3 regions of the Kurthia sp. YJT4 genome follow, and region 3 is predicted to be linked to each of the others. Evidence: predicted binding sites of a transcription regulator. Region 3 holds the regulator's gene; each other region holds the start of a gene.
What was found. The regulator LexA, encoded in region 3, represses DNA repair genes until DNA is damaged. The targets are predictions, from matches to a motif close to CGAACATATGTTCG.
Positions count from the first base shown of each region.

Region 1: uvrB (excinuclease ABC subunit UvrB) is a predicted target of LexA. The motif match lies at 1,610-1,623, and genes of this name have one in related genera.
Region 2: ruvA (Holliday junction branch migration protein RuvA) is a predicted target of LexA. The motif match lies at 1,166-1,179, and genes of this name have one in related genera.

Region 1 is NZ_CP126689.1:522,270-525,781, forward strand. It holds gene QN089_RS02485 (hypothetical protein) at 1-200, shown strand, start outside; gene dfrG (trimethoprim-resistant dihydrofolate reductase DfrG) at 272-769, opposite strand; gene QN089_RS02495 (IDEAL domain-containing protein) at 1,299-1,547, shown strand; gene uvrB (excinuclease ABC subunit UvrB) at 1,680-3,512, shown strand, end outside.
Region 2 is NZ_CP126689.1:1,985,220-1,988,731, reverse strand. It holds gene pheA (prephenate dehydratase) at 1-475, shown strand, start outside; gene QN089_RS09855 (transcription repressor NadR) at 514-1,047, opposite strand; gene ruvA (Holliday junction branch migration protein RuvA) at 1,240-1,860, shown strand; gene ruvB (Holliday junction branch migration DNA helicase RuvB) at 1,874-2,878, shown strand; gene queA (tRNA preQ1(34) S-adenosylmethionine ribosyltransferase-isomerase QueA) at 2,898-3,512, shown strand, end outside.
Region 3 is NZ_CP126689.1:905,062-908,573, forward strand. It holds gene QN089_RS04300 (bifunctional metallophosphatase/5'-nucleotidase) at 1-698, opposite strand, end outside; gene lexA (transcriptional repressor LexA) at 1,005-1,652, opposite strand; gene yneA (cell division suppressor protein YneA) at 1,813-2,115, shown strand; gene QN089_RS04315 (YneB family resolvase-like protein) at 2,115-2,774, shown strand; gene QN089_RS04320 (DUF896 domain-containing protein) at 2,915-3,151, shown strand; gene tkt (transketolase) at 3,311-3,512, shown strand, end outside.

The DNA.
Region 1 (3,512 bases), 380 kb from region 3:
CAGCTCGTGGTGATAAGAAGAGCTATATTTACGCTAACTTCAATCCGAAGTATGCTCAATTTGCGATTACAATTCTAAGAACTTACTACAACTTTTGTCGCCCTTTTAAATCAGCGGATAAAAAGGTTTTGACACCTGCTCAAAGATTAGGGATTACAGATAAACAATTTGATTGGAAAGATATAATTTATTTCAAATGACAAAAAGAGCTTGGAGTAATCCCAAGCTCTTGTGCTTTATCTTTACTGTTCTTCTTCAATTAACGCACCCGTTAACTCAATAAGTTTTTTCTTTCATATACATGAAAATAGTAGTTATACGGATTTTTATCATTCTTTATCCCTTTTTGGGCAAATACCTCATTCCATTCCTCATAATTCACTTCTGGAAAAAAAGTATCTCCTTCGAATTCATGATGTATTTTTGTGATGTACATTTTCTCAACATAAGGGAAAAACAAATTATAAATCTGTTCTCCTCCGAAAATAAAAATTTCTTCTTCGTTTTTACATAACTCAAAAACATCTTCTATTGAATGAACAATTTCACAACCATTAAAGGTAAACCCCTTATCTCTCGTCAGAATAATATTTCTTCTGTCAGGTAAGGCTCTTCCGATTGATTCAAGGTTCTTCCTACCTAATATTATCGGATGTCCCTTTGTAGTATTTTTAACATATTCCCAGTCCTTGGGAATCCTCCAAGGAATGTCATTCTCTTTGCCAATCACTCTATTCTTATCCATCGCAGCAATCAAAGAAACTTTCATTTATAACACAGCCTTTTTAACTAATTTACCATCTAATTTCTTATTTCTATCAAAAAACCTTTTCTCATTATCCTGCCCGTTAGTTGAATAAGCAATTTTTTCTATAAGTTATATTATCATAATACCACAAAATCACAAATTTTCATTCAATTATCATTTTCAATTGCATTTTATAAATCATTTTGTATGTAATTTGGTATGTAAGTTAAAATGAAAAAAGTAGTCCATTTTGAAGTACATTTTGTCATTTTGTACTCCAAAACTGAACTACTTAATAACAGGTAGACGATCTTTTATCATATTTGACACTCCTTTTTCTTTTGTTTAACAAAAACCAATTAATGGAATTTATTAAAATGATTATATGTGATTTTGTAGCCATAAGCAATGGTATTTAGACAAAAGTGGCGTTTTTAGAAAACGGGCTATTTCTATAAAGTCAGATAATTTTGAAATAAATAGTTTCTTTTAGTTGCTTTCTTGAATCTTTTTCGCATATAATAGCAAAAAGGTATTCGAGGTGATGAAGATGGAATATCGTTACTCACAGCAGAACTCTCCAAACAATGAACAGCCACTTAGTCAAGGGTTACAAGGGCAAGACTTATTGAACGATTTGTACATGGATATGTTTTTACAACATCTTTTAGCAGACCAACAAATTCGCTTACTTCGTGAAGCAATTGATGTCGCGTTAGACGAAAGAGATAAAGAAGCCTTTAAACGATTTACAAAAGAATTAATTCAATTACAAGACACTTTGATTGATGAAGAATAAATGATGACATAGGATTTCTATTAGGGGTAACTTAATAGAAATCTTATTTTTGTTCCAATTAAGAAACGTATGTTCGTAAAAGGGTTTGAGATATGTTAAAATAGAAGAATGAGAAAATGAGGAGGCAGCCGCATGTCACATGATTTTGATTTACAAGCGCCCTATCAACCAGGTGGTGACCAGCCACAAGCGATTGCAGAATTAGTAGAGGGTGTTAAAGCAGGGAAAAAACATCAAACATTACTTGGTGCAACAGGTACAGGTAAAACGTTTACGATTTCAAATGTGATTCAAGAAGTGAAAAAACCAACGCTTGTTATTGCACATAATAAAACATTAGCAGGACAATTATATAGTGAATTTAAAGAGTTTTTCCCAAATAACGCGGTTGAATATTTTGTTAGTTACTACGACTATTATCAACCAGAAGCCTATGTACCACAGACGGATACATTCATTGAAAAAGATGCGAGTATTAATGATGAAATTGATAAATTACGTCACTCTGCTACTTCGGCTCTTTTTGAAAGACAAGATGTAATTATCATCGCTTCTGTATCATGTATTTATGGTTTAGGTAATCCGGAAGAATACGAAGAGATGGTCGTATCGCTTCGTACAGGCATGGAGATTGAGCGCAATCAATTACTGCGTAAATTAGTAGATATTCAATATGATCGCAATGATTTAAACTTCATTCGCGGTACTTTTCGTGTGCGCGGCGATGTAGTCGAAATTTTCCCAGCATCGCGTGATGAGCATTGTCTTCGTGTTGAATTTTTCGGTGACGAAATTGACCGTATTCGAGAGGTGGATGCATTAACAGGTGAAGTATTAGGTGACCGTGAACATGTTGCGATCTTCCCAGCATCCCACTTCGTTACACGAGAAGAAAAAATGAAAGTAGCGATTGAAAATATCGAAGCAGAATTAAAAGAACGCTTAGAAGTGCTTCGTGAAGAAGGAAAGTTACTTGAAGCGCAGCGCTTAGAACAGCGTACTAATTATGATTTAGAGATGATGCGTGAGATGGGCTTTACATCAGGAATCGAAAACTATTCACGTCATTTAACGCTTCGTGAAGCAGGTGCAACACCTTATACGTTGCTCGACTATTTACCAGAAGATTTCTTACTTGTAGTAGATGAGAGTCACGTAACATTGCCGCAAATTCGCGGGATGTATAATGGTGACCAAGCGCGTAAAGGGGTGTTAGTAGATCATGGTTTCCGTTTGCCATCAGCACTTGATAACCGTCCACTAACATTTGAGGAGTTTGAAAAACATATTCATAATGCGATTTTCGTTTCAGCAACGCCAGGACCATATGAATTAGAACATACACCTGAAATGGTAGAACAAATTATTCGTCCAACAGGATTGGTTGACCCAGTCATTGAAGTGCGTCCAATTGAAGGGCAAATTGATGACTTAATTGACGAGATTCAAGCGCGTATCGCGAAAAATGAGCGTGTATTAATTACGACACTTACGAAGAAAATGTCCGAAGATTTAACAGATTATTTAAAAGAGATGGGCATTAAAGTAAACTATCTACACTCTGAAATTAAAACGTTGGAGCGAATCGAGATTATTCGTGAATTGCGTATGGGTGTATTTGATGTTCTTGTCGGAATTAACTTATTACGAGAAGGTTTGGATATCCCAGAAGTCTCGCTTGTTGCGATTTTAGATGCTGACAAAGAAGGATTCTTACGTTCAGAACGTTCACTTGTTCAAACAATTGGACGTGCGGCACGTAATGCGAACGGGCATGTCATCATGTACGCAGACCATATGACCGATTCGATGCAAAAAGCCATCGATGAAACGGAACGTCGTCGTACCATTCAGCTTGCCTATAACGAAAAACATGGCATTGTACCACAAACGATTCGTAAAGAAATTCGCGATGTGATTCGTGCAACAACAGCGGCGGAAGAGCCAGAAGCGTATATTTCAAAG
Region 2 (3,512 bases), 1.1 Mb from region 3:
AAGTCAAACGACTTCAACAGCAGCAGCGGCGCAATATGTGTCAGAACATCCAGAGAATAATATCGCAGCAATTGCGAATATTGCAGCGGCGAAACAGTATGATTTGGCAATTGTAGAACAGAATATTCATGATTTCCATTTTAATCATACACGTTTCTTTGTATTATCGAAGCGTAATGACCGTATTGAACGTGAAGCGGATCAGGGACCAATTAAAACGACGTTGATGATTAAGTTACCAAATGATCGTTCGGGTGCATTGCATCAAGTATTATCTGTGTTTGCATGGCGTCAAATCAATTTAAGTAAGATTGAATCTCGCCCATTAAAAACAGGACTTGGTGATTATTTCTTCATCGTTGACTTACTAGAAGACGAGCATGCACCTTTAATGATGGGTGCGATGGAAGAATTGAGAGCGCTTGGCTGTTCGGTTAAGTCATTAGGTAGTTATTATACGTATCAACAAAAATAAAAACGAGGTTAGAGTGGAAACACTCGCCTCGTTTTTTATTATGCTTCAGGTAATAGATAACCCTTTAGATGTAATTGTTCAATCGCTGCATCTAATTTTTTCTCATCATCAGCTGAAATCACGTGTAGATGAGCACCCTCTGTTAAATTCATTAGAAGGCTTGCTTCAGTTGCGGTCACTTTTTGAATAAATTGTTGCACATCATAACGACTTGATACCATAATCGATGCCGTAATTTCACCATATACGGGATGTTCTACTGTTACATTTTTAACCGTTACCCCTGCATCAACAAGTGTATTCAGTTCATCTTCTGCTTGTTCCGGTGTATGGAAGCTCGCAATCTCGCGTTCAAACACACGATGATTTGGATGTTCAGATAAATAGACGTAACCTTGACTTGTCGCCATGATTGGTTCGTCCTTTGCTTTTAAGAGCGCCATGTCATTCACAATCACTTGACGCGATACATTTGTTCGTTTCGCAAGTGCTGTCCCTGTGACAGGGCGTTGTTCATTTTTCAGAATCGTAATAATGGCTTCACGACGTTCTTCACCTAATAATTTTTTCATATGATTAACACCTCGATTGAATGCTTTTACGCTGTTAATCATATCATATATTTTTAAAAATGAATCACCTTATAATCGTTCGAAAGCATTCGTGAATTGTGGTATGATAGCTACTATGGGAATGTGTGTTTGTTTTTAGCGCACGACGGATTATGCTATAATGCAAAAGGCTATGAAAAGGAGAATTCGTGTATGTATGATTATATAAAGGGACCTGTTACGCGTGTAACACCCGAATACATTGTAGTGGAAGTGACAGGTGTAGGCTGGCAATTGAATACACCAAACCCGTATGCTTTTCATGTATCGAATGAGGAAATTCAAGTATTTACACATCTAAGTGTAAGAGAAGATGCACAGCAACTATTTGCCTTCACGTCACTTGAACAGCGTGAGCTATTTCGTAAGTTGATTCAAGTGTCAGGGATTGGACCAAAAGGTGCACTTGCGATTCTTGCAAGTGGACATCCATCGCAAGTAATTACAGCGATTGAACAAGAAGATGAAGCTTTCTTAATTAAGTTCCCAGGTGTCGGTAAGAAGACAGCACGTCAAATGATTCTCGACTTAAAAGGGAAGTTAGATGCATTACTTGAACATGTAGAATTACCGAGCGCAGAAGATGAATTACCGTTATTTGGCGTGAATCCGAATAAACATGAACTTGAAGAAGCGATGCTTGCTTTAACAGCACTTGGTTACTCAGAGCGTGAACTTGCAAAAGTGAAGCCACAACTAGATGAAAATGAGCAATTACATACGACAGAAGCTTACATGAAGGAAGCGCTCAAAATATTATTAAAACAAAAATAGGAGGTGCAGATTGATGGAGGAACGGATTGTATCAGGTGAGTCTACAGAATTAGATGAACAATTAGAACTTTCATTAAGACCTCAAACGCTTGATAGTTATATTGGACAACAAAAAGTAAAAGAGAATTTACGCATCTTTATTGAAGCGGCAAAAATGCGTGAAGAGTCGCTCGATCACGCACTATTATTTGGACCTCCTGGACTTGGGAAAACGACGCTTGCGGCAGTTATTGCACATGAGATGGGTGTTAATATTCGGATGACGAGTGGACCGGCAATTGAACGACCAGGAGATTTAGCTGCGATTCTCAGTTCATTAGAACCGGGAGACGTGTTATTCATTGATGAGATTCACCGTCTACCGCGTGCGATTGAAGAAGTGCTATATCCAGCGATGGAAGATTTTTGCCTCGATATCGTAGTTGGTAAAGGTCCGACAGCACGCTCTATTCGCCTTGATTTACCACCATTTACATTAGTTGGTGCAACAACACGTTCAGGCGCATTATCTGCACCACTTCGCGACCGTTTTGGTGTATTATTAAGGTTGGACTATTATGATGAACCCTCACTTGCCGAAATTGTAAAAAGAAGTGCGGACTTATTTGGTGTTTCAATTCATGACCAAGCAGCGAATGAATTAGCAAGACGCTCGAGAGGAACACCGCGTATTGCAAACCGTTTATTAAAGCGTGTACGTGATTATGCACAGGTTTTAGGAGATGGTGAGATTACGGTATCACTCTGCCAGACTGCTTTAGAGCTTCTACAAGTCGACCCACTCGGTTTAGATCATATTGACCGCAAATTAATCGAGGGAATGATTGAACGCTTTAGAGGAGGTCCTGTAGGCTTAGATACGATCTCTGCAAGTATTGGTGAAGAATCGATGACAATTGAAGAAATGTACGAACCTTATTTAATGCAAATCGGGTTCATTCAACGAACACCAAGAGGTCGTATGGTTACAGCACTTGCTTATACACATTTCGGATACGCGTATCCAGCAGAAACTTAATGAAAAGAAGGAAGTAACGATGAAACTAGAAGATTTTGATTACGTATTACCAGAAGAATTAATTGCGCAAGTACCACTTGAAAATCGTGCTGCAAGTCGATTGATGGTATTAGATAAAGAAACAGGTGAAGTAGAACATCATCACTTCCCGCATATTGTGGAAGAATTAGAAGCAGGAGACTGCCTAATTTTAAATGATACACGCGTACTACCTGCTCGTTTAATCGGTGAAAAGAAAGAAACAGGGGCACATATCGAAGTGCTACTCATTAAGCAAACAGCTGATGACGAATGGGAAACATTAGTGAAGCCCGCTAAGCGTATTAAAGTGGGAACCGTTGTCACATTTGGTGATGGTCTATTAACAGCTGAATGCACAGGTGAATTAGAGCATGGAGGTCGACTTTTCAAGTTTAATTATGAAGGGATCTTCATTGAGATTTTAGAAAAGTTAGGTACAATGCCTCTACCACCTTATATTCATGAGAAGTTAGATAACCAAGAGCGCTATCAAACGGTTTATTCAAAAGAACTAGGTTCAGCAGCAGCGCCGACAGCCGGTCTGCATTTTACAGATGAAATTTTAGATGCTATTCGTGCAAAAGGTGTACAAGTTGCTTTTGTAACCTTACAT
Region 3 (3,512 bases):
TTTGTATGTTGTGCTAAAACGACTTCTTTAATACGTGGTGTTACAATGCCGATGAAGCCGACTTTTACACCGCCGATTGTTTTAACTGTATAAGGTTTGAAGCCTTTAACTAATTTTTTTGTCTTTTTATCAACTACATTTGCTGAAAGAATCTCCATTTTAGAAGTTGTTTGTTTATAATCTTTTACGAATTCATAGTTTTGTGTTACACCTTTGATGGGTTTTTTACCTTTCCAAATACGTTGGAATTCGTCTAAACCTTCATCGAATTCATGGTTTCCAAGTGCCCCAATCGAGAAATTCATTGCATTTAAAATATTCATTGTTGGTTCATCTTGTAAAAGACTTGAGATAGCAGGAGAGCCACCTACTGTATCACCAGCATGAATTGAAAGTGAATTAGAAGTTGTTGATTTCAACTTATTTGCTTTTGCAAAAGCAGCTTTTTCTTGCTCAAAGTTATACGCTAAAGAAGCCATCCCACCGACTGGCGTACCTACACTATCTTTTTTGTTATTCCCGTCAATATAACCATGTAAGTCGTTCATACTTAAAAGTTGTACAGGGATTTTTTTCTCTACTACTTTTTTACTTGTTGTTTTAGCTGTTGCATTGATTCCTGCACCGAAAGAAAATGGTACGGCAGTTAGTAATGCAGCAACGCTTAATGAAGTAATAATCTTCGATTTAAACATCATTTCGCCACCCCTTAAAATAGAATTGTTTCCTCTTAAATATAAGAATTACATCCTGAAATAGCAATATATTATTGAATTATTCTATTTAACAGAAAATAAAGATTATTTAGATATTGTCATAAAAATACAATAAGTATAAATTGAAAATAATCTAAAAGTAATAAGTCAGACATTAGACGTTAGTCATTTGAACATCTACTAGCAAGTGATTAATTAAGAAGTCTATAGTAAAAAAATAAATTTAGACAAAATAAAAAAACTAGTAATGAATGTGGAAAAACACATCCTTTACTAGTTGAAATGTATTTAAAATGAATGAATATTTCTGTATAGCCCGACTACTTTACCTAAAATCGATACATTTTGAACAATAATTGGTTCCATTGAAGAATTCTCAGGTTGCAAACGGAAATAGCCGTCTTCTTTATAGAAACGTTTTACCGTTGCTTCGTCGTCTTCAGTCATTGCCACAACGATCTCACCGTTATTTGCAGAAGACTGTTGTTTCACAATGACATAGTCACCATCTAGAATACCTGCTTCAATCATCGACTCACCCATAATTTCTAGCATAAAAATATGGTCATCAGATGTACCATATGTATGTGGAATTGGGAAGTACTCTTCAATATTTTCAATTGCTGTGATGGGCATACCTGCTGTTACTTTACCAAGAAGTGGAACATGCATCACACCTTGTTTTGTAGCCGTAGTCGATTCAAAAGGATTTAAAATTTCAATTGCACGAGGTTTCGTTTTATCACGACGGATATAACCCTTACTTTCTAAACGTTCTAAATGCCCATGTACAGTTGAACTAGAAGCTAATCCAACAGCCAATCCAATCTCACGCACAGAAGGCGGATAACCCTTACTTTGTACTTCATCTTTAATAAAATTTAAAATCGCTTCTTGACGCTTTGAAAGTTTTGTTTTTTTCAATGCAGTATTCACAACCTTCACCTCAACTTCCTACTATATTTTGTATTTTGAGTATAACATCGTAGAAAATCAAATGCAAACAATTGTTCTGAAAAAACCGTTGACAAAAACAAGTGTTCGAGTTTATGATGAGAACAAACATTCTAGTAAAAAGTTGGAAGGGGAAATTCAGATGAAGTGGATCAAAAATAATGTGATGGTGATTTGTTTTTCGGTAGTTGTATTATTGTTTGTTGGTAATGTTGTGCGTGATACAATAGCGAAGACGCATGTAACTGAAATTCGAATTACAGAAGGTGATACATTATGGTCTTTAGCTCAAAAATATAGCGGAGATATGAAACCACAAAAATGGATGAACCAAGTTATTAATGAAAACAATTTAGTTGATGGGCAAATTATGGCGGGAGAGAAATTAACCGTACCGATTACCAATCATGAATTACAACAAATAGAATTAGCGAGTGATCAATAATGAAATCAAAAAAAGCTGTGGCTTACTGTCGCGTAAGTACAGAAAAAGAAACACAAGACCAGTCTTTAGAGAGACAAAGAATTGAATTAACTGCCTATGCTAAAGAAAAAGGGTACACATTAGATTGTATTTTTGAAGACCGCCATAGTGGTTATGATATTGAGCGTGAAGGATTATTAGAATTGTTAGATTTCTTAAAACAATATCCGCAATCTGCTCTATTTATTCAAGATGAGACACGTATTGGACGTGGGAATGGTCGAATGGCTGTTTTACATCTTTTACAAAAATACGATACAACGATTTATTCTATGTCATCAGATGGTGAAATGAAATTAAACGATATGGATTCGATGTTACTGGAGATTTTAGCAATTGTAGAGGAGTACCAACGCAAAATACATAATGCAAAAATCAAACGAGGGATGCGTCGTGCTGTTGAAAATGGCTATCGTCCAGAATTAAATATTAGTAATCGTGGTAATCCAGAAGGACGCGAAAGAATTGATGTGCCACTTGACCAGATTGTTGCATTAAGAAAAAAAGGGCTTACTTATGAAGAAATAGCTGCTACGTTAAAGATTGCCGGTTTTCATGTGAGTAAAGCAACTGTGCATCGTCGTTATACAGAGTATGTGCAAGAACAACAAAATCAATAGAATTTTTTCTTTAAAATGTCTTTTTAAGTCTTTAAATCATTATTTTTAAGCTTTTTTCAGGATTTTTGAGCTGAATACTTGCTAAATTGCTGTATTTTTCATACCTTTAATGTAGTGACTAGGTCGAAAGGATGAAAATTATGCTATCAAAAGAAAAACTAGCGCGTATTAGTGAATTATCAAAAAAGAAAAAAGCAGGTACATTAACTGTTGAAGAAGCAAAAGAACAGACGACACTGCGCCAAGAATATTTAGACACATTCCGTAAAACAATGCGTAATACAATCGAAAACGTTCGTATTTTCGATCCAAATGGTGAAGAAGTAACGCCAGATAAAATTCGTGAAAAGCAAAAAACAAACGGACGTCTAAATTAACAAGTAAAAACGCACACAATTATGACGAAAATCCACAATTGTGTGCGTTTTTTCATGGATAATCGTCTAACGTCAATTATAACCATTGTTTTATAGTCGATTCTTGACTAAACTAGAGATAGTAATACATTTTGTATAGAAGAAAGGATGTCAACTTTAATGACGCAACAAGCAGATCAGTTAGCAATTAATGCGATTCGTACTTTATCAATTGATGCAATTGAAAAAGCAAATTCAGGACACCCAGGTTTACCAATGGGCGCAGCACCAATGGCGTACACGCTATGGACAAAACAACTACAACATAATCCTCAAAATCCATCATGGTTCAACCGTGATCGTTTTATCCTTTCAGCGGGTC